One region of the Stenotrophomonas sp. 3(2025) genome, then DNA from elsewhere that is predicted to be linked to it. Evidence: predicted binding sites of a transcription regulator. Region 1 holds the regulator's gene; each other region holds the start of a gene.
What was found. Region 1 encodes FliA, which starts transcription of late flagellar genes. Its sites were predicted from a motif close to TAAAGTTTNNCNNNCNNNGGCCGATAA; they were not measured.
Positions count from the first base shown of each region.

Region 1 (7,665 bases):
CGCTTCGACCAGGTTGCGGTCGAGCTCGGTTTCGGCGCCGATCAGTTCCAGGTCCACTTCCTTCTTCAGCGAACGCGCAACGTCGCGCGCCACCTTCGGGAAGCGCGAGAACACCTTGCCGACCGGCTGCATGCGGGTGCGCATCACCGCCGACTGCAGGCGTGCGGTGGCGATATCCAGCGTGGACACGGCGCGGTCCAGTTCTTCGTCGCGCAGGCGCGTGCGCAGCGTCTTCAACCGGTTTCGTGACAGCACCAGTTCGCCGATCAGGTTGACGATGGCGTCCAGGCGCTTGGTGTCCACGCGCACGGTGTGTTCGGCTTCGGCGACAGGCTTGTTGGGTGCGGGCTTGGCAGCGGGCGGGGCCGGCGAGGGCGCCGGTCGCGGTGCCGGTGCCGCAACAGCCGCTGCGGTGGTGTTGCTGCCCGGGGCGGCGCCGCCGTGCAGCTGGTCGAGCAATGCCTCGAACTCGTCCTCGCTGATCATGTCGTCGGCCTTCTTCGCCGCCGCCACGGTTGTCGGCGCCTTGCCGCCATGCAGCTGGTCGAGCAGGGCCTCGAATTCGTCGTCGGTGATCAGGTCGCCGCCGCCCGCACCCGGCGTCGCGGCCGCAGGCGCGGCAGCGCCGCCGCCATGCACGTCGAACTGGGCGACCAGTTCGGGCGGGGCAAAGCCCGGCTCGGTGCCCGAAGACACCGCGTCAAGCATCGATTGCAGGTAATCCAGTGACTGCTGGGCGGCATCGAAGTGATGCGCCTGCAGGACGGCCTGGCCGGCGCGTGCGGCGCCCAGCGCTTCCTCGGCGGCGTGGCACAGCTCGACCATTGCGGTGATGCCGAGGAAACCTGCGCCGCCCTTCAGCGTGTGGTAGCCGCGGAACACCGCGTTGAGCTGTTCATTGTCCTGCGGTGCCTGTTCCAGCGACACCAGCTGTTCGCCGAGGCGATCCAGGATCTCCTGGGCCTCGATGATGAAATCGGCAGTGATGTCGTCGGCTACTGCGCCCATGGTTACAGCCCCAGATCCGACAACAGGTCGTCGGCGTCGTTCTGCGAGACCGCATGGCGGTCCAGTCCCTTCAGTGCCGGCCCAGCCAGTTCCGGATCGGTGCGATGCTGTTCCGGCGGCAGGCCGAGCGCGCCGAAGCCTTCGTGCACGCGGCGGACGATGCCCACCACGCGACGGATGATCTGCCCGGTCAGGTCCTGGTAGCTCTGGGTCAGGGCGATCTCGGTGAGGTTGTGGCGGATGCGGTCGAGCTGTACGTCCTGGCCCGGCTGCAGGCCGTCGGCGCGCAGCTGTTCGGTCAGGCTGCGGCACTCTTCGGCCAGGTCCAGGGTGCGGTGGGTGGCCTGTTCGGTCATCGCCACCACGTGGTCCAGGCGCGCGCAGGCATCGTCCAGCTCGCCGGCTTCATCGGGCACGGTCGGCAGTTCGCCCAGCGCCTGGCCCAGCTCGCGGGCGAGCCGCGAAAGGCCGCTCATCATCGGCTGGGTGCGCAGCGCGACCAGGCCGTCGATGCGCTGGCGCCACGCCGCCTCGTCGCCGGATTCCAGTGCATCCAGTGCTTCCTGCAGGCGCAGGGCGAGGGCGCTCTTGTCGACCGTGGTATCCATCAAGCGCTGGCCGCCAGGCGTTCGAAGATCTTGCCGAGCTTCTCTTCCAGCGTCTGTGCGGTGAACGGCTTGATGATGTAACCGTTCACGCCGTTCTGCGCCGCTTCGATGATCTGCTCGCGCTTGGCTTCGGCAGTCACCATCAGCACCGGCAGGGTCTTCAGCTTGGCATCGGCACGGATGGCCTTGAGCAGTTCGATGCCGGTCATCACCGGCATGTTCCAGTCGGTGACCACGAAGTCGAACGGCTGGCTCTGCAGCAGCGACAGCGCGGCATGCCCGTCCTCGGCTTCGGCGGTATTGGTGAAGCCCAGATCGCCCAGCAGGTTCTTGACGATACGACGCATGGTCGAGAAATCGTCGACGATCAGGATGCGCATGTTCTTGTTCAAAGCAGAGTTCCTTTGTTGATCAGCTCTCGAGGCCGGCGTCGGCCGCCTCGAAAATCTTCAGTCGGCCACGCAGGCGCAGGACCGCCTGGCCGTGGATCTGGCAGACCCGCGACTCGCTCACGCCGAGCACTGCGCCGATCTCCTTCAGGTTCAGTTCCTGCTCGTAGTAGAGCGACAGCACCAGCTGTTCGCGCTCGGGCAGGTGGCCGATGGCATTGCCCAGCTCGCGGCCGAATTCACCGCGCTCCAACACCTGCTGCGGGGTCGGGCCGCCCTGGGCGACGGTGTCCAGCTCGCCCTGGTCTTCAATGCGCGACTCCAGGCTCAGTACCTGGCCGCGCGAGGCGTCCTCCATCAGGCGCAGGTACTCGGGCAGCGGCATCTCCATCGCGGCGGCCACTTCGGTGGCACTCGCGGCGCGGCCGGTGCTCTGCTCCAGGCGGCGGATGGTGGCCGCAGCGTCACGCGCACGGCGGTGCACCGAACGCGGTACCCAGTCGCCACGTCGGATCTCATCGATCATCGAACCACGGATGCGGATCGAGGCGTAGGTCTCGAACGAGGCGCCCTGGTCGGCGTCGTAGCTGCGCGAGGCTTCGATCAGGCCCATCATGCCGGCCTGGATCAGGTCGTCCACCTCAACGCTGGCCGGCAGGCGTGCGGCCAGATGGTGGGCGATGCGCCGCACCAGGTCCGAGTGCTGGGCGATGACCTCGTTGGCCGCCGTGCGCTGGACCTCTCTGTACTGGGCGGCGCCTTTCATGCGGCCACCCCGCGCTGCTTGATGATGCGTTCGAGGAAGAACTCGACGCCCCCGCGCGGCTCGGTCGGTGCCTGCCAGCGGGCGGTGCGGCGGGCGATCTCGGTGATCGCCAGTGCCGACGGGCTGGACGGATAGGCCTTCACCACCGGCTGCTGGCGCTGCACCGACAGGCGCAGCCAGTCGTCCTGCGGCACGCAGCCGAGGTAGTTCAGCGAGACATCGGCGAGGAATTTCTCGCAGACGCGGGTCAGCTTCTCGTACAGCACGCGGCCTTCGTTGGGGTCGCGCACCATGTTGGCCACCACTTGGATGCGGTCCACGCCACGTTCGCGTGACAGCACCTTGATCAGCGCATAGGCGTCGGTGATCGAGGCCGGTTCATCACAGACCACCACCACGGTGTCCTGCGCGGCCTGGCAGAAGGTCAGCACGCCGTCGGTGATGCCGGCGGCGGTGTCCACCACCATGATGTCCAGCTCGCGCTCCAGTTCGGAGAACACGTTGACCAGGCCGACATGCTCGGCCGGGGCCAGCTCGGCCATGTGCCGGCGGCCGGACGCAGCCGGTACCACCAGCACGCCGTTCGGGCCTTCGATGATCACGTCATCCAGGCTGCAGCGGCCAGCGACCAGGTCGGCCAGGGTGTTGGTGGGGCTCAGGCCCAGGATCACGTCGATGTTGGCCAGGCCCAGGTCGGCGTCCAGCAACAGGGTGCGTTTGCCCATTCCGGCAAGCGCCACGGCCAGGTTGGCCGATACGTTGGTCTTGCCGACGCCGCCCTTGCCGCCGGTCACGGCAATCGTGCGCACAGGGCCCAGCGGCTCGCTGCGGGTCGCCGTCAGCGGGAAGGTGGTGGTCAGCTTGGCGTACTCACGCGACGGCATGGTTCAACTCCGGGTTGCAGGGCATATCGGCCGCGCGGCGCAAATCTTCAAGGCGAAGTACAAGATTGGCTGCACTGGCCCGGTGCAGGTCGTCCGGGACGTCCTGGCCATCGGTCACCCAGGTGATCGGCAGCTTGTGGTCCACCGCCACCGACAGGGCGTTGCCGAAGCGGCCGGTCTCGTCCAGCTTGCTCAGCACCAGGCCCTGCAGGTTGGCCGCGCCGAAGCGGCGGACCACCTCGTCCATGTCGCCGAAGCTGGTGTTGGCCGGCAGTACCAGCAGGGTGCGGACCTGGCGGGCGGCGCGCAGCCACTGCAGCTGGGCGGCCAGCGCACGGTCGCGCGGGCCCAGGCCAGCGGTGTCGATCAGCACCAGCTTGTAGTCCTTCAGGCGTTCCAGCAGCTGGTCCAGGTCGGTACCGCTGTTGGCCTCGTGCACGGCGATGCCGAGCTGGCGGCCGTAGCCGTACAGCTGTTCGCGGGCGCCGATGCGCATCGTATCGGTGGTGACCAGGGCGACGTCGCGGGCGGCATGGGCTTCGGCGAAGCGCGAGGCCAGCTTGGCGATGGTGGTGGTCTTGCCGGCGCCGGTCGGGCCGACCAGGGCGATCACGCCGCCTTCCTCCATCGGATCGACCGGGGCGATCGGCAGCTTGCGCGAGATCAGCCCCAGCATCAGGCCGCGGCCGCGATGCGCTTCGGTTTCCAGCGGGATCTGCATGGCCACGTCGCGGGCGATGCCGGCATCGAAGCCGTACTCGTCCATCAGGTCCAGTGCCGTAGCGCGCACCGGACTACCGCGCAGGCGCTCGTCGGTGAAGCGGTTCATCTCGCGCTCGATCACCTGGCGCATGCCGGCCACTTCCTGGCGCAGGTGGCGGATCTCGGCGTCATCGGCGACCAGGGTCAGCGCGGGTGCTGGCGCCAGCGCCGGCATCGGTGCCGGTGCAGCCTCGGTCGGCTGCACGGCAACCGGCGCGCGTGAGGCTTCGTCTTCGGGGGCCGTGGTGGCCTGCAGTGCAACCGGCAACGGCGGCGGCGTCACTGCCGGCATCTGCGCGCTGTCTTCCAGCGGCGGGTCGATCTGGAAGCGGGCGCGGTTCACCGGCGCGGCTGCCGCAGGCGAGGGCGCCACGATGGCGTCGGCAAACGGGGCGAAGATCTGTTCCGGCAGCGTCGCTTCATTGACGGCGGCACGCGCCAGGGTGGAGGCGAAGCCGGTGCTGCCACGCGTCGGCACGATCTCGTCGGCGCTGTCCAGGGTGCGGCCGGTAGCGCCGACGGCGGCGCGGGCCAGAGCGGCGACGGCCGAGGTGGTGGCGGCCACCGGCTCCGGTGCCGGGGTGCCGCTGCGACGGCGGGTGACCGCGGCGATCACTGCGTCGGCCGCGCTGCGCGGCTTCGGCGCGGGCGGCGGTGCCACGTCGCGGCGCGACGCTTCCAGGGCGCGCTGTACGGCGCTCTCATCGTAGTTGGCGGCGGCCACGATCTCGATGCCTTCCTCGATCCGGCGGTTGGACAGGATCACGGCATCAGGACCATGTTCCTTGCGCACCAGGTTCATGGCCGAGCGCATGTCGGCGGCGACGAATCGTTTGATTTTCATGCTGTGGTCACGGGACGAAGTCGGCGGAGTGGCGGTCGGAGAACGCGGATGGTCGGTGGTCTGCACGGTTCGGGTTCCCCTCGGAATCTGTCTGTTGCGGGTGTTTGAAAGTGGTGTCTGTTTTCTGGCGCGTTGCAGGGCTGCGTCAGCTGATCGTTCCGACCAGCTTCAGGCGCTTGTCCTCCGGCACCTCGCTGTAGGCCAGGACCGACAGCGACGGAACGCTGTGGCGGACCAGGCGGGCCAGCGCGGCTCGCACCGGGCCAGGTACCAGCACCACCGCGGGCTCGTTGCGGGCTTCCTGCTTGCTGACACATTCGGCCAGGCTCTGGTGCAGTCGCTCAGCGAGTCCGGGTTCCAGCGCGGCGCCGTTGCCCTGCGTGGACTCCTGCAAGACACGTTCCAATTGCGGGTTGAGGGTGAACACCGGCAGCTCCGCCGACATTCCGGCGATCTCCTGCACGATGAAGCGGCCCAGTGCGGTGCGCACGGCGGCGGTCAGCGTGGCCGGGTCCTGGCTGTGCGGGGCGTGTTCGACCAGTGCTTCGGCGATCTTGCGCAGCTGGCGGATCGGAATGCGTTCGACCAGCAGGTTCTGCAGCACGCGCACCACCGCCGACAGCGGCAGCGCCTTCGGCGTCAGATCTTCGACGAGCTTGGGCGCGCTCTTGGCCAGGTTGGCCAGCAGGTGCTGCACTTCCTCGTGGCCGAGCAGTTCCGGTGCGTGCTCGCGGATCAGGTGCGAAAGGTGGGTGGCCACCACCGTGGCCGGGTCGACCACGGTATAGCCCAGGGTTTCGGCCTGGGCGCGCTGGTGTGGCTGGATCCAGGTCGCATCCAGGCCGAAGGCCGGATCCTTGCCGGCGATGCCTTCCAGCGGGCCGAGGGCACTGCCCGGGTCCAGCGCCAGTTCGCGGTCGGGATGGATCTCGGCAGTGGCCACCGGCACGCCATGCACCAGTACCCGGTAGCCGTTGGCCGGCAGTTCCAGGTTGTCGCGGATGTGCACCGAGGGAATCAGGAAGCCGACGTCCTGGGTCAGCTTGCGGCGCACGCCCTTGATGCGCGGCATCAGCTCGCCGCCCTGGTTGCTGTCCACCAGCGAAATCAATCGATAGCCCACTTCCAGGCCCAGCGGATCGACCGGGCGCAGCTCGTCCCAGCTCAGTTCCGCGGTGGGTGCGGGGGCCGCGGGGCGGCCCAGCGCGTTCAGTGCGTTGGCATCGCCTGCAGCGGTGTCGGCCTGCGCCGGCACCAGGCCCTTGCGGTACACCTTCCAGGCGATGAAGCCGAGGATGGCCGCCAGCGTCAGGAAAGCGACGTTGGGCATGCCCGGCACCAGGCCGACCACGCCGAGGATGCCGGCGGTGATGGCCAGCGCACGGTACTGGCCAAACACCTGGCCGGTCATCGCCTGCGCCATGTCCTGCGAGCGCGAGGCACGGGTAACCAGCATCGCCACCGCGCTGGAGACCAGCAGCGCCGGCAGCTGCGCCACCAGGCCATCACCGATCGACAGCAGGGTGTAGGTGGCGGCGGCATCGCCGAACGGCATGCCATGCTGCAGCACGCCCACGGCCAGGCCGCCCAGCATGTTGATGAACAGGATCAGGATGCCGGCGATCGCGTCGCCGCGGATGAACTTGCTGGCACCGTCCATCGCACCGTAGAAGTCCGCTTCCTCGCGTACTTCCTCGCGGCGCAGCTTGGCTTCCTCGCGCGTCAGCAAACCGGCGTTGAGGTCGGCGTCGATCGCCATCTGCTTGCCGGGCATGGCGTCAAGGATGAAGCGCGCGGTCACTTCCGAGACGCGGCCGGCGCCCTTGGTGATGACCACGAAATTGATGATGGTCAGGATCGCGAAGACCACGATGCCGACGGCGTAGTTGCCGCCGATCACGAATTCACCGAATGCGGCGATCACCTTGCCGGCTGCATCGTGGCCGTTCTGGCCGTTGAGCAGGATCACGCGGGTGGAGGCCACGTTCAGCGCCAGCCGCAGCATGGTGGTGATCAGCAGCACGATCGGGAAGATGGTGAAATCCAGCGGGCGCTTCACGTAGACCACCGCCAGCAGCACCATCAGCGAGATGGCGATGTTGAAGGTGAACAGTGCGTCGAGCACCGGCGCGGCCAGCGGCACCACGACCATGGCCAGCAGGGCTAGCACGATCAGCGGCGCGCCAAGGCCCTGGCGGATCATTTCAAGCGCGCGGCGGGTATTGAAGCTGGATGCCTGGGCGCTCATGGACGGCCCCCGTTGCCGAACTCATCAACCTGGATGTGTGGCGTGGACGGCATCGGGCCGGTCCGCCAGCTGCGCAGCTGGTAGACGTAAGAGAGGACCTGGGCGACGGCTGAATACAGTCTCACGGGGATTTCCTTGCCGAGTTGGCCTTCCCGA
Region 1 covers NZ_JBQOIF010000030.1:30,051-37,715, forward strand. Annotated here, with positions in the region: gene ACUXVE_RS18215 (chemotaxis protein CheA) at 1-1,008, opposite strand, end outside; gene ACUXVE_RS18220 (protein phosphatase CheZ) at 1,011-1,616, opposite strand; gene cheY (chemotaxis response regulator CheY) at 1,616-2,008, opposite strand; gene ACUXVE_RS18230 (RNA polymerase sigma factor FliA) at 2,028-2,771, opposite strand; gene ACUXVE_RS18235 (MinD/ParA family ATP-binding protein) at 2,768-3,655, opposite strand; gene flhF (flagellar biosynthesis protein FlhF) at 3,642-5,261, opposite strand; gene flhA (flagellar biosynthesis protein FlhA) at 5,407-7,509, opposite strand; gene flhB (flagellar biosynthesis protein FlhB) at 7,506-7,665, opposite strand, start outside.

Region 2 (7,665 bases), on a different contig from region 1:
TGTTCATGCAGAACTGGGCCGACGACGGCAGCGGTGACTGCCGCGCCGAGGACGACCGCCGCGACGCGGTAGCGGTCTGCGGACTGCTGGGCATTCCGTTCCATTTCCGCGATTTCTCCAACGAATACTGGCAGGGCGTGTTCGAGCACTTCCTGGCCGAGTACGCCGCCGGCCGCACGCCGAACCCGGACGTGCTGTGCAACCGCGAAGTGAAGTTCAAGCACTTCCTTGATGCGGCCCGCGAACTGGGGGCCGAGCGGATCGCCACCGGCCATTACGCGCGCATTGCCCAGCGCGGCCATCAGTGGCTGCTGCTGCGCGGCGCCGACCGCTCCAAGGACCAGAGTTACTTCCTGCACCAGCTGGGGCAGGAGCAGCTGGCGGCCACCCTGTTCCCGATTGGTGACCTGGAAAAGAGCGACCTGCGCCGGATTGCCCGCGACGTCAGCCTGCCGACCCACGCCAAGAAGGATTCCACCGGCATCTGCTTCATCGGCGAGCGCGATTTCCGTGAGTTCCTTGGACGCTACCTGCCGGCCAAGGCCGGGCAGATCCTCGATCCTGGCGATGGCAGCGTGATCGCCGAACATCCCGGCGTTTTCTATTTCACCCTGGGCCAGCGCGAAGGCCTGAACATCGGCGGCGTGCGCGGCCGCCCTGCCGCGCCCTGGTATGTGGTCGGCAAGGACGTGGCCAGCAACGTGCTGTACGTGGATCAGGACCGTGACAGCCCGTGGATGCTGTCCAGCCGGCTGCGCTCGGAGACCGCGCACTGGATTGCCGGCGCACCGCCGGCACGGCGTTTTGAATGCACCGCGCAGACCCGCTACCGCCAGCCCGATGAGCCGTGCACGGTGGACGTGCTGGACGACGGCAGCGTGCAGGTCACCTTCGCCCGGCCGCAGCGTGCAGTCACCCCCGGGCAATCGCTGGTGCTGTATGACGGTGAGGTCTGCCTGGGTGGCGCGGTGATCGCCGCCACCGACGCGCCGCTGGAACAGCGCCTGCGCACCACCCCTTCTCCTTTTGAGGTAATCGCTGCATGAGTTTCACTGTCGACGACCGCGTTCTGGCTTTGGCCGGCATTGCCCAGGCCCTGCAGCAGGTACGCCGTATCGCCGATACCGGCCACTCCGACGCCGCTGCCGTGCGCACCGCCGTGGACAGCGTGTTCCGCATCGATGCGGCCTCGCCGCAGGCGGTCTTTGGCGATCGGCACGCCCTGAAATCCGGCCTGCGCCTGCTGCACAATTATTTCCGCAGCCAGGGCCAGGACCCGATCCTGCCCAAGCTGGCCCTGTCGGTACTGCAGCTGGAGCGCCGGTTCGTGCAGGACGGCGCCACCGTGAACAAGGTCGCCTCGGGCATCGAGCGCGCCCAGCGCCAGGCCACCGAGCTGGGTGACAGCGGCCACCCGGATGTTCTGGCCGCGCTGGGCGGCCTGTATGCGGACACCATCAGCCACCTCAAGCCGCGGGTCATGGTGCAGGGCAACCCGCATTACCTGGGCCAGGCCGGCGTGGTGGCCGAGATCCGTGCACTGCTGCTGGCCGCCGTGCGCGCCGCCGTACTGTGGCGGCAGCTGGGTGGCAGCTACTGGGACTTCCTGCTCAGCCGCAAGGCGATGGTCGAGGCCGTGGACCGGCAGCTGGCCTGAGGGCGGGGAGCCCGCCGGGCATGGCCCGGCGCTACCGATCGAGCGCCGCGAGGGCAGCGCCGGGCCATGCCCGGCGGACGGCGCCGGAAATCCGGCGCATTCAGAGAGCACATCGACGTTAAAGAGAAAGGGGGTACGGCCGATACATCCTCCGTGCACCTCCCGAGAACGTCCATGTACTCACGCATTTTCATCCGTCTGGCCGCCCCCCTGGCCCTGACCCTGCTGCTCCCCTTCGCCATCGGTTTCGAATGGCCGGCCGCCCTGCGCTGGGCGATCCTGACCACGATGACGCTGAGCTGGCTCGGCTTTGCGTGGTGGACCGCCCGCGCCCAGGCGCACCGTTCCCCGGAACATGCCCGTGTCCTGCGTGAGCAGGACCAGCTGCTGACCGAACTGCGCAACTTCGTCGGCAACGAGATCGACGGTTCGCGTGGTGAAGTGGAACGCGCCCGCGACCTGATCCGCCAGGCCGTCTCCAGCCTCGGCGGCAGCTTCGATGCCATGAACCGCAAGTCGCGCCAGCAGAGCCAGGCCCTGTCACGCATCGTCGACCGCGCCGGTGACGAAGGCGGCGCCGGCCTCGACGTTGCCCGTTTCGCCCAGCACGCCAGCCACCGCATGGAACAGCTGGTGGAAGCGCTGGAGCAGGTCAGCGGCCAGAGCAGCACCACCGTGCAGCACATCGACCAGATGGCGCAGCACCTGGATGGCATCTTCGCGCTGCTGGAAGACGTCAAGTCGATTGCCGACCAGACCAACCTGCTGGCGCTGAACGCTGCCATCGAAGCTGCGCGTGCCGGTGAAGCCGGTCGTGGTTTCGCCGTGGTTGCCGACGAGGTCCGCAACCTGTCCGAGCGTTCGACCACCTTCAACGAACAGATCCGCAAGCTGGCGCACAGCTCCAAGGACGCCATCGCCAAGGTCCGCGAGACGGTTTCGCACATGGCCTCGCGTGACATGGACCGCTCCCGCGAAGCGCGCCAGGAAGCGGCGGCGATGCTGGACAACGTGGCGCAGATCAACGCTTCGCTGGGTGACGGCATGCGCGAAGTGTCCGACTGCGCGCGCTCGATCGATGGCAGCGTGGCCGAAGCCGTGCGTGCCCTGCAGTTCGAGGACATCGCCACCCAGGCCCTGGGTGGCGTGCATACCCACCTGGACCGCTTGACCGCGATCAACCGCGAAGCGGTGGCCCTGCAGGAACTGCTGCATCGCAATGGCGGCGTGTTCGACGAAGAAATCGCCTCTGCCCTGCAGCGCACCGGCAACCGCCTGCGCGAACTGCGCAGCGAATGGGAGCGCCCGCCGCACAAGCCGGTTGCCCAGCAGAGCATGGGCGCCGGTACGGTCGAGCTGTTCTGATCCTGATGTCCGCTGCCCCTTCCGGCAGCGTGCGAGGCCCCGGTTCTGCCGGGGCCTTTGCGTGTGACCCGCCTTTGGATGCATCCTGCAAGCGCACCATGACCCTGATCCGCGCCCTGCCCCCGATCAACGAGAACGAGCGTCCGCGCAATGCGGGCGTACGTGAGCAGCTGCGCCAGCTGGAAGAGGTGGCCCGCGAAGAAATCCAGGAGCTGCAGAAGCTGGCCGACGCGCGCCCTGCCCCACCGGCAGCCGGCGATGACGTGCTGGGTCTGGCGTGGGACCTGGGGTTGGATGGCAGTGCGTTGAAGTAGCTCCACGCCATGCGTGGATGCATCTGCCCACGTGGCATGATGCGCCGGTCCCTTTCATGGAAGACCGATGGCCATCGCCTTGATCGCTTTGCTGCTGATCGAAGTCCTGCTGCTGGTCCTCTGGGCGCCGTTCTTCTTCCGCACAGGCATCGCGCTGTTCAACCGGCGCATCGCCGCTACGCCGGCAGAGCTGGCGCAGCTTTCACTGGCCGGGCTGGAGCATGACCTGCCGGCCGATACCTGGCTTCGCCTGGTATTCCGCGGGCTGCCGGACGGCAGTGTCGCCTTTCGCGAGAGCTTCGCACCGAGCGTTGGCGGTCGCTACTTTCCGCTGATGCGCGGGCGGGTGATGATCGACGCACGGCGCAGGGAGGTGCGGGTGCTCGGACTGTGCAGCTGGTTCGCGCTGGGCCTCACACTGATGCTGGTGCCGGTCATCCTCGTCCGGCCCGCTGCGTGGCCGATGCTGGTGGCCCTGCCGCTGTTCTACATGGGCTACTTCATCCAGCGCCGACGCTATGCAGAGGTGGTCGAAGCGGTACGCGCACGGCTGCGGTCCGAATTCCCGCAGCGGCTGGTTACCGCGCCGCAGTAGATCCACGCCATGCGTGGATATTGTCGGGGGAGTCGCGCAGTTTCGGATTCTTTGCATGGACCTCCGCCGAGCCGACCTTCATCGTGCAGGGCCGATTTCGGTTCAGATCAGCCCTCAGCCCGATGACCAGTGCCGCCCTCTGCCTTTCAGTTGCGTTGCAGCTCCCGGTTGCCGCAGAACCGCTTGCCCTGGATCCTGACTCCCTACTTTCGCTTCATCAAGCTCTCCAGTCGTTCGGCGATTTCCAGCAGCCGTACTCCGCGCCTATGGATGTGAACGATCCTGATGCAGGTGCAACCGACGCAACCGTCGAGGTCTCCGCCGGCTGCCTGCAGGGTGGTCCGCAGGTCGTCATCCTGGACGCTGATCTCGACGAAACACCAGAACGCTATCTGGTGCTGGCCAAGCCTTGGCACGGGCTTGCTGCGGGGACACTGCTGATTGTCTCCGGAAGCTCAGCGACCGTCATTCCAACTCACGAGGGGAGCCGGGAGCTTGCACGTGCGGAGGCACTGCTCTCCTTCCTTGACCGCCTGCCAAGCGGAACGAGTTCAAATGCCTTGGCCGTGCCGAGCCCCCAATTGTCTGCGACAGGGTTGGATTCCGGCGAGTTTCTTCAGGGTTTCATTCCGAGCTCCAGGGCTGAAGCAGTTCCCGACGCCACCCTCGCGGCATGGGAAGGCGTGCTGCCCAACCTGCTGCTGGCACTGTGGCGCCGCGATGGGTTCGCACGCTATCGCGGCGACAAGTTGGCGATGGTTGATCCCGGGCGGTACACATCGCTTGTCGAGGGGTATCTGCGCGGCAATCCACTGGGAGATGTAGATACGTTTCACGTTTATGCCGTGACAGCCTTCGGCCAGATCCTGATGTGCGGTGAGACTACCGCGATACACATCAGCGTCGATGCACACAGCGGAGACGTCTCAGCGGACTCGGATGCACCAAGCCCCGGCGACGCAGCTGAACGCGACTGGCATCTGGAGTACCTGCTGACGCTGCTTGATGGCCCCTATCTTGATGTCACCGACGAGGATGAGCAGCCTCTGTATGAACGTGCTCGTGAACGACTAGGGCCATTGGCTCTCGATGAGATCTACAGCTTTTCGCCTGCGGTTTCCGAAGGTGGCTGGAATGCGGCGCACCTGGTGAAGGCGGATCGCCTCGCCGAGCTGGAAGCGCTTGCCGGGATAGCGCCCGGTAAGCCGCCGAGCCAACCGGATGCCGGCAACAGGTAGATCCACGCCATGCGTGGATGTCGCTGGGTAGGGCGGGCCGTTTCGGATTGTTTGCATGGACCCTGGTGATCAGCTTCTTCAATACTCGACTCCTCCTGAATCGGACATTGAGTGAAACCCTATGGCGAAGCCAGCACCAAAGAGGACGAAGAAAGAAGCTGGAATCACCGGTGACCTTCTCAATGGCTGGACCAAGAAGCATCGAACGATGCTCCGCTTCATCCGCGCAGGCGACATATTCTGCTTTACTCGCAATGATGGGCTTTACTACTTCGGACAGATCATTGCCAAGAACCTCATGGGTCATTCCGCCCACATCTTTGAAACCCGCCGCGGAGAGCCGACCTTTGACGATTTCAATCTGGAGCAATCTACGCCCCTGATGAACCCGGTCATTCTGGATAGTTACTCACTCTTTGATAGGAAGATCGATCAGGATGGAGAGTGGCGGATCATTGGTCGACATGAACTGGTCCATGCGGCTGACCTTGAACAGTACTTCTTCGTCTACGGCGTACCCGGGGACTGGAGCAAAGTGAACGCGACCAACTCCATTCATTGCCCTGCAACCGAAGGGGATGCCATGGCTCTACCTCCCCTGATCGCCTTGAACAATTTCAAGGTATGGCTGGCAATCGACTCCCTCCCTCATCGTTGGGCAGAGTAGGTCTGTCTGCGAAAGCAGCTCATCATCAGGCACTGGCAGAAAGAACGACTCGTAGTCGGACGTCGCTGTACGATAGCCATATCGGTGTCACACGCACCGCAGGCCTGCATCATTTACGGATGATCACACGTGCAGGCATTCGTGCCGACCAACGGTCGGCACCCACCAGGGCTAGCCCAGGGGTAGATCCACGCCATGTGTGGATGGTCGCGAGTGCAGGCATCAGTGCCGACCAACGGTCGGCACCCACCAAAGCTTGCCAACGGTCGGCACCCACCAAAGCTTGCCAACGGTCGGCACCCACTAAAGCTTGCCAACGGTCGGCACCCACCAAGGCTGGCCCAGAAGTAGATCCACGCCATGCGTGGATGAGTGCGTCAGCGCGCCAGCACCATCTCACTGGCCGCATCGGTTCGCCCTGGGGCGAGGTGCTGCTGGCGCAGCCACTGCGCCAGGTCGCGCGGTGTGAGCGGGCGCGAGTACAGGTAGCCCTGGATCTCGTCGCAGCCCTGACGGCGCAGCATGTCCTCTTCCTGGTGTGTTTCCACGCCCTCGGCCACCACCTTCATGCCCAGTGCGTGGCCAAGATGGACGATGGCCTGGGTCACCTCGGCGGTGCCCGAGTCATGCAGCATGCCCTGCACGAAGCTGCGATCGATCTTCAGGCGGCCGACCGGGAAACGGTTGAGGTAATTGAGGTTGGAGAAGCCGGTACCGAAGTCGTCCACCGCCAGCGGCACGCCGTGCCGTTCCAGCACATCGAAGCAGTGGCGCAGGATGTCGGTGTCACGGATCAACGCCGATTCGGTCAGCTCCAGCTCCAGCCGCTGCGGCGGCCAGCCGTGCGCGTGGCAGATCTCGATCACGCGCTCGGCAAAGCCACGATCACGCAACTGCACCGCCGACACGTTTACGGCGATGCGCTCGAACTGCAGGCCGGCACGATCCCACGCGGCTGCCTGGCGACAGGCTTCGGACAATACCCAGTCGCCGATGCGGACGATTTCGCCGCACTTTTCGGCGATCGGAATGAATTCTGCCGGGCTGCAGTAGCCGATGCCCGGGCGATGCCAGCGCAGCAACGCCTCGATTGCGGGGGGCTCGCCGTGATGGGCGTGCAGCAGTGGCTGATAGGCCAGACTGAACTCGTCGCGCTCGATGGCCCCGTGCAGGCCGTGCTCGATCTCCAGCCGGCGCTGGATCCGCGCCAGCGCGTCCTGGCTGTAATACTGGTAGGTGTTGCGACCGGCTTCCTTGGCCGCGTACATCGCCGCGTCGGCAGCGCGCAGCAATGAATCGAAGTCGGTCTGGCTCTCGCCGAGCATGGCGATGCCCACACTGGCACCCACTTTCAAGGTGGTGTCGCCACGGCGCAGCGGCTCGGCCAGCGAATTGATCAGTTTGCGCGCCACGTGCCCGGCATCTTCCGGTTCGGCCAGGTCGCGCAGCACCACGATGAACTCGTCGCCGCTGAAGCGGCCGAACAGGTCGTTGTTGCGCAGGTTCTGGTGCAGCCGGGTGGCGGCGGCCTTCAGCAGCGCATCGCCGGTGGCGTGGCCGAAGCTGTCATTGATGTTCTTGAAGCCGTCCAGGTCGATGAACAGCATCGCCAGCGAGGTGCCGCGATCGCGCGCTTCCTCGATGGCTTCGGAGGTCTGCTCGCCCAGCAGCACCCGGTTGGGCAGTCCGGTCAGCAGGTCGTAGTGGGCAAGCAGTTCAATCCGCTCGTTCGCTTCGCGCTCGCGGGTGATGTCACGGAACAGGACCACAAAGCGCGGCGGCAGGCCATCACGACGGTCCAGTTCGATCAGCACCTGCACCCATACGCG
Region 2 covers NZ_JBQOIF010000016.1:32,787-40,451, reverse strand. Annotated here, with positions in the region: gene mnmA (tRNA 2-thiouridine(34) synthase MnmA) at 1-1,046, shown strand, start outside; gene hflD (high frequency lysogenization protein HflD) at 1,043-1,657, shown strand; gene ACUXVE_RS13250 (methyl-accepting chemotaxis protein) at 1,832-3,022, shown strand; gene ACUXVE_RS13245 (hypothetical protein) at 3,121-3,336, shown strand; gene ACUXVE_RS13240 (hypothetical protein) at 3,404-3,931, shown strand; gene ACUXVE_RS13235 (GAD-like domain-containing protein) at 4,054-5,169, shown strand; gene ACUXVE_RS13230 (Imm26 family immunity protein) at 5,291-5,836, shown strand; gene ACUXVE_RS13225 (bifunctional diguanylate cyclase/phosphodiesterase) at 6,214-7,665, opposite strand, start outside.
Region 2: ACUXVE_RS13250 (methyl-accepting chemotaxis protein) is a predicted target of FliA. The motif match lies at 1,777-1,803, and genes of this name have one in related genera.

Region 3 (7,665 bases), on a different contig from region 1:
AATAGCCCTTCTCCGGCAGGCCCAGGCCGCCCTGGCCGACGTAGGCAATGACGTTGGCCGAATCCTTGTAATCGGCATTGGCGAACAGCGAGAACAGCACGCCCTGGCCCTGCGCCTGGCTGTCGCGCAGGTACTGGGTGATGGCGGCGGTGTCGTTCAGCGCGCCGATCTTGTCCAGCGTCGGCTGCAGCGGCGCCAGGCCGGCGGCCTCGATCTTCGCTTCGTCGTTGCCGGTCTTCCAGATGTCACCGATCTTGGCTTCCACCGAGCCGGCCTTGGCCTGGCTGGCGGCGGCCTGCTGCACCAGCGCGTGCTGCACTTCCAGCGAGCGCTCGCGCAGGATTTCGAAGCTGCCCCAGGTGGTCTGGTCGCCCGGCACCGGGTTGGCTTTGAGCCACTTGCTGTTGACGAAGCCGTTGAGGTCGGTACACGCGGCGATGGACGGATCCAGATCGGCGCTGTTGAGGCTGATCAGCGCGGTCTTGATCTGCGACTGGTCGAACGCCGGCTTGGCGGCGTCCGCAGCGGGAGCGGTCTCGTTCTTGCCGCAGGCGGCGAGCGAAGCAGCGATGGCGATGGTCAGGCCCAGCGGGACCAGATTGCGGACGTTCATGGCATGTCTCCAACGGCGAATCGTCCAGCGTAGCCGCTGCGGCGATGGTGGGGACCGGCCAAAGGTCACAGGGGGAACCCCCGTGGTCGCAACCGGGTGTGTACGGACCGTTGGTCCGCACACACCCTGCAGGGGAATACCCGGCAACGGTGGGTATCTACCGCGCCTTGCCCTGGTTGGCCACGGCTTCGGCGGCCTTGCGTGCCGCTTCCGGATCACCCAGGTAACGGAACGACTTCACGGTGAGGTCATCGTTCAACTCGAACAGCAGCGGAATGCCGGTCGGGATGTTCAGCTCGAGGATTTCCTCGCGCGAGACGTTGTTGAGGTACTTGTACAGCGCGCGCAGCGAGTTGCCGTGGGCGGTGACCAGCACGGTCTTGCCATCCTTCAACTGCGGCGCGATGGCGTCGTGCCAGTACGGCAGCACGCGGTCGAGCGTCGTGGCCAGCGATTCGGTGCCCGGCAGCGCGTTGCGATCCAGCCCGGCATAGCGGCGGTCGTGGATCGGGTGGCCCGGATCTTCCAGGTCCATCGCCGGCGGCGGGATGTCGTACGAACGGCGCCACACCTTGACCTGGTCCTCGCCATGCTTGGCGGCGGTCTCGGCCTTGTCCAGGCCCTGCAGGCCACCGTAGTGGCGCTCGTTGAGGCGCCAGGACTTGTTCACCGGCAGCCAGTCCTGCTCCAGCTCGGCCAACGCACCCTGCAGGGTGTGGATGGCGCGCTTGAGCACGGAGGTGTGGGCGACGTCGAACTGCAGGCCTTCCTCGCGCATCAGGCGGCCGGCGGCAGCCGCTTCCCGGCGCCCCTGCTCGGTCAGGTCGACATCGACCCAGCCGGTGAAGCGGTTGTCCAGGTTCCACTGGCTCTGGCCATGGCGCAACAGTACGAGTTTACGGGTCACTGCAGGGTCTCCAACGCGAGGAAAGGCAGGCGGCCATTGTAGCCCCGGCGCCCGCTCACCGCGCCGTGGCGGTGTGGATGTCATCCTGTGGCCGATGAATACACTGATCGACCCCGGGCGCTGGGAAGGCAGCGTCAGCGCCGCCCGCGAACAGCAGAAGCAGCTGGCGACCCGCGTGCAGCGGCAGGACCGGCTGCCCGCTACCGTGCGCTGGCTGGCCGGGCTGGATGTCGGCTTCGAGGAAGACGGCGCAATCACCCGCGCTGCGGCCGTGTTGCTCGACGCGGACACCCTGCAGCCGGTGGCGCAGAAGATCGCCCGCATCCCCACCGTGATGCCCTATATACCGGGCCTGCTCAGCTTCCGCGAACTGCCGGCGCTGCTGGCTGCGTTGGCGTTGCTGCCGCGCGCACCGGACCTGGTGTTCGTCGATGGCCATGGCATCAGCCATCCGCGCCGGCTGGGCATTGCCGCACACCTGGGCGTGGTGACCGACGTGCCGAGCATCGGCGTGGCCAAATCGAAGCTGGTGGGCCGCTTCATCGAGCCCGACCCTGAGGCCGGCGCGCACACGCCGTTGCTGGACGGCGGCGAGCAGCTCGGCTGGGTACTGCGCAGCAAGCTGCGCTGCAAGCCGCTGTTCGTCGCCGGCGGGCATCGGGTCAGTGCCGATACCGCGCTGGCCTGGGTGCAGCGCACGCTGCGCGGCTATCGCCTGCCCGAGCCGACCCGGCTGGCGGATCGGCTGGCCTCGCGGCGCGACGAACAGAGGTAGCGCCGGGCACCGGCCGCCACACCCGCTTCAGCGATGCACGTGACCGCGATGGCCCTGCGCATCGGCAGCGGCATGATCGTGCCCGGCGTGATCGTCGTCCTTGCCCGCCGACGGCTGGCCACAGGCTTCGCCGCAGTGGTCGGCTTCGATCTGCAGGGTCACGTGTTCGATACCGAAATCATCGTGCAGGCGATCACCGAGTTCGCGCCGCAGGCGGTCGGCGTCGTCGCCTTCGCGCATCACGATGTGCGCGGTCAGTGCCGGCGTGCTGGACGCCAGCGCCCACACGTGCAGGTCATGCACGTCCAGCACTGCGTCGTGGTCGGACAGGCGGTCGCGGACCCTGGCCACGTCCATGCCTTTGGGCACGCCTTCCAGCAGCACGTTGATGGCTTCGCGCATCAGCACATACGTGCGCGGCAGTACCCACAATCCGATCAGCACGGCCAGGATCGGGTCGATCGGCCTCCAGCCGGTCCATTGGATCAGCAGTGCGCCGGTGATCACCGCCACCGAGCCGAGCATGTCGGCCCACACTTCCAGGTAGGCGCCCTTCACGTTGAGGCTTTCACCGCTGCCGGCCTGCAGCAGGCGCATGGAGATCATGTTGATCACCAGGCCGACCGCTGCAATCACCAGCATGCCGGTGGAGGCGATCTCCTGCGGCTGGCGGAAACGACCGATGGCTTCCCACAGGATGTAGCCGGCAACCACGAACAGCATTGCGCCGTTGATCATCGCGCCCAGTGCTTCAAGACGGGCATAACCGTAGGTGCGGCGCGCATCCGGCGGGCGCCGGCTCAGCCGCACGGCCACCAGCGCGATCATCAGCGCCAGGGTGTCGGTAGCCATGTGCGCGGCATCGGACAGCAGTGCCAGACTGTTGGTCCAGAACGCACCGACCACCTCCACGACGAGGAAGGTGGAGGTCAGGCCGAGCGCCCACCACAGGGGTTTCTCGTGGCGGATCTCGGATGGCAGGTGATCGTGGTCGTGACCCATGGCAACAGCTCCTTAGCGATGGGAGTCAGGCTACGCCGGCGGGTGTCGGGAAACTATCACGGTGTTTATAACATTGCAGGCCACCGATACCTTCGCCGGGCATGGCCCGGCGCTACCGGGTAGCGCCAGGCCATGCCTGGCGGGCGTAGCCGAACAGCAGCCGCGCGCGGTCAGAAGCCGAAACGCAGGCTGGCCCAGTACGCGCGGCCGGGTTCGTTGTAGGTCGCCGCACCGGCGTCACTGCTGTTGGCCTCGCGGAACAGGCGCTTGTCGGCCAGGTTGTTGACGCCGAAGCCCACGCTGACCATGTCGGTCACCTTGTAGCGCGCGCTCACGCCCCAGACGTTGTACGCGCCGCGGGTCTGCAGCACGGTGGACGCATCGCAGTTGGCGGTGCAGCGCGGATCGTTGTTGATGTTGGCCGTGGCCGGTTCCTGCTTGCCGTAGAAGGTGCCGGTCAGCAGCAGCGACAGCTGCTCGGTGGCCTGCCAGTCCAGCATGGTGTTGACGGTGTACTTGGGAATCACCGACAGCGGCTGGCCGGTGCTCTTGTTTTCGTTCTCCACCATGTAGGTGAAGTTGTTGCTCCACTTCAGGTGGTCGCCCTGCTCGCCCAGCAGCGGGATCACCAGGTTGCCCTCGAGCCCCTGCACGATGGCCTTGGGTGCATTCTCCCAGCGGAAGATGCGGCCCTTGCGGTCGGCCGTCAGCCCGATCTGGGTGTAACCGGCCTGGATCTTGTCCTTGTAGTCATTGTGGAAATAGGTCAGCGAGGCCTGCCAGCCGCTCTGCGGTGCCCACTCCACGCCCAGTTCCTTGTTCAGGCTGGTCTCTGCCCTGAGATCCGCATTGCCCTGCATGTAGCAGCCGGCGCCCAGGCTCGGCAACGCGTTCGGGCAGCCGTTGCCACGGGTGTAATACAGATAGTCCGGGTTGGACTGGTACAGGTTCGGCGCCTTGAAGGCGCGTGCGATGCCGCCCTTGACCACCCAGTCACTGTTGAGCCGGAACTGCGCGTTGAGGCTCGGACTGGTGTTGTTGCCGAACTGGCTGTGATGGTCGAAACGCAGGCCCGGGGTCACGATCCAGCGCTCGCCGAGGTAGATGTTGTCTTCCACGTAGACGGCGGTGGTCTGTGCATCGGCCTTGCCGCGTGCACGATCGGCCGAAAGACCCGGAATGCCGCCACCGCTGCTGCTGGACTGGCTCATCGAATAGGGATCGGTCAGCCGGCTGTCGAGGTACTCGAACCCCAGCGTCCACACGTTCTCCGCGCCGCCGAGGGTGGTCGGGAAGCTGACTTCGCCGTCCAGCTGGTAGTTGCGCAGGCGCGAGGTCGACCAGTCGGCGCCATTGAAGCTGCCTTCCGGGCCGCCGGCCAGGCCTTCGTTGATGCGCGAGTTGTTGACCCCTTCCACCGCTGCGGTCAGCCGCGAGCTGACATCGCCCCAGCGTCCGCGATGGGTGATCGCGCCGGTGGTGCGATACATGCGGTTGGTCTCGGCCTGCTGCTCGGCCAGCGCGGCCAGGTCGACACCGGTGGAGGTACCAGTGGTACTGACCGCACGATCGCCGGCATAGATGTTGCCCTGGCGGCTGGTACCGGCCTCGAACTCGACCACCTGGTTGGCGGTCACGTCCCAACGCAGCAGCGCGTTGACGTCGCGGTTCTTGACGCCTTCGCGGCCCGCCGGCGGTACCGCATTGGCGCCGGTGGCGAAGTCGCGGTTGAGATCCAGCGAATCGGCATCGGTCTTGTTGAGGTTGCCGTACAACCGGAACGACAGCGTGTCGGTCATCGGCCCGCTCAGCTGCAGGCCGAGGCGCTCGCTGCCGCCCTCGGCACTGTGTTCGGGCACCAGGCCGTACAGGTCAACCGCACCGGTCAGGTCGCCGGTCGGGCGCTTGGTGATGATGTTGACCACGCCACCGGAGGCACCCGAGCCATAGCGTGCCGCCGCCGGGCCACGCAGCACTTCGATGCGTTCGATCATTTCCGCCGGCACCCAGTTGGTATCGCCGCGCGTGTTGCGCTCGCCACTGCGGCCCATGCGCACCGCGTCGCGTGCACCCACGCGCTTGCCGTCGATCAGGATCAGGGTGTTTTCCGGCCCCATGCCGCGCAGATCGATCTGCCGGTTGTTGCCGTACTGGCCCGATGCACTGTTGCCGGTCAGATTGACGCCGGGCATCGTCCGCAGCAGTTCGGCGATGTCGTTGACCGGCGGCCGCTTGGCGATGTCCTCGGCGGTGATGGTGGAGGTGCCCAGCGCCTGCCGCGCGATCTGCGAGGCAGTGACATGCACGGTGTCGATATCGGTGGCATCGGTTTCCGCATGGGCGGTGACGGCAGCGGTGGCCAGCAGTGCAGCGACGGCGAGCGCCAGCGGGCGCGGTGAAAGAGTGTTTGCAGGCATGTTCTGAACCTTCTGGCAGGGCAACGGAAGCCTCTGGCATAGGGCACGAGGCGGCGACGGGGGAGGCGGAACGATCACTGCGGGATGCCTGCAGGTCGGTTCCTGCCGTCATTTTTTCATAAATGCGATTGATTCTCAAATGCGTCAACGCATTGCGGCATCGGCCGGCGTGTGCTTCATCCGCGTTTTTCGGCCTGCATGGCGCTTAAACTGGCCGGCTTCCCTGCCATCAACCGTCGACAGCTGCGGCCGATACCGTGGTCTGTTGTGCGCCGTTAGAGATCGACGTGGATACACCCCAACTGGACGAAGCCAGCCAACCGCTGGCCCAGGCCTGGCAGCAGTGTCTGCTGCTGGCCGGCCCCGCCGCCGCCGCGCTGCTGCATGCCGTGGCCGCCGATGCACCGCCGACGCTGGCGCAGCGCTTCTACGAAGTGCTGCTGCAGGACACGCGTGCGCGCCGCTTCCTGTCCCACGAACAGGTCAAGCAGCGCCTGCAACCAGCGATGCAGCGTTGGTTGGCCCAGCTGCTGACCACCGATGCGGATGGCATTGCCGCTACCGTCGCCGCACAACGGGTGATCGGCGATGTACACGCACGGGTCGGTATTCCGGTGGACCTGGTGGCCCGCGGTGCGCGCGTACTCAAGCACGAGCTGTTCATCCGCCTGCGCGCCGATGCCGCTGACAACGACACCGCCTTCGCCGCCATCGATTGCCTCAGCGCGATCATGGACATCGCCATGGAAGGCATGACGCTGGCCTATACGCACGCCCGTGAGCGGTCTTCGCGCACCGATGCGGCGTACCGGCTGTTCTCGCTGGTGCAGAACGTCAGCACCGAGCGCGAGCGCCAGCGCGCCCTGCTGCTGGATTGGGAAAACAGCCTGCTGTACACCCTCGCCGGCCATGCGACCGGGACCGACAACGCCAGTCTGGCAAGCTCCGAGTTCGGCCTGTGGTTCACCCACAAGGGCATTCCCAGCTTCGGCGAAAGCAGCGAGACGCAGCAGGTGGGCCAGCTGATGGCACGCATCGACAGCCGCCTGCAGCGCGCCACCGATGAAGATCCGGCACGGCGGCTGACCGCCCTGCCGATGATCCGCGAAGACCTGGCCACCATCCGCAACCTGATGACCCTGCTGTTCGAACGCATCGGTGAACTGGATGCGGGCAGCGATGCGTTGACCAACCTGCTCAACCGGCGCTTCCTGCCGACCGTGCTGCGCCGGGAGATCGAGTTGTCCACGCGCAACCACACGCCGTTCTCGTTGTTGCTGCTGGACCTGGACCATTTCAAGGCGATCAACGATGGCCACGGTCATGACGCCGGCGACCGCGCGCTGCAGCACGTTGCCGCCCTGCTCGGCCAGCAGACCCGTGGCAGCGACTACCTGTTCCGCTACGGCGGCGAGGAGTTCGTGGTGGTGCTGGTGGCGGCAAGCGAGTCGCAGGCGGAGGTGATCGCCGAAAGCCTGCGCCGGCAGATCGCGCAGTCGCCGATCACCCTGCCCAACGGACAGACGCTGGGCCTGACCGCGAGCATCGGCGTGGCCGGACACGATGGTCATCCCGATTACGAGCGGCTGATGGCGCGTGCCGACGCAGCGATGTATGCCGCCAAGCGACAGGGCCGCAACCGGGTGGTGGTGGCCGACGACGCACTGCCGGAAGCTCCGGGACGACGCGCGCTGCAACGTTGAGCCTGCAGCGCGCGTGACGTGGCGTCGGACGGTCTCGACGCTACGCAGCGTCCTTGCGCGGTATGCGCCACGTCGCCCACCACGTCAGTGCGACCAGCGCGATGCCCGCGCCCAGCGCGCACACCGCCGGCCACCCATAGCGCGCCTGCGTCCAGGTGCCTGCCGCAGCCCCCACACCGCTGCCCACGGCATAGAACAGCATGTACAGCGCCACCAGGCGTCCATGCTGTTCGGCCGGTGCACGCAGC
Region 3 covers NZ_JBQOIF010000005.1:180,258-187,922, forward strand. Annotated here, with positions in the region: gene ACUXVE_RS06060 (M13 family metallopeptidase) at 1-613, opposite strand, end outside; gene gpmA (2,3-diphosphoglycerate-dependent phosphoglycerate mutase) at 771-1,520, opposite strand; gene nfi (deoxyribonuclease V) at 1,615-2,295, shown strand; gene ACUXVE_RS06075 (cation diffusion facilitator family transporter) at 2,323-3,297, opposite strand; gene ACUXVE_RS06080 (TonB-dependent siderophore receptor) at 3,468-5,714, opposite strand; gene ACUXVE_RS06085 (GGDEF domain-containing protein) at 6,002-7,417, shown strand; gene ACUXVE_RS06090 (MFS transporter) at 7,458-7,665, opposite strand, start outside.
Region 3: ACUXVE_RS06085 (GGDEF domain-containing protein) is a predicted target of FliA. The motif match lies at 5,944-5,970, and genes of this name have one in related genera.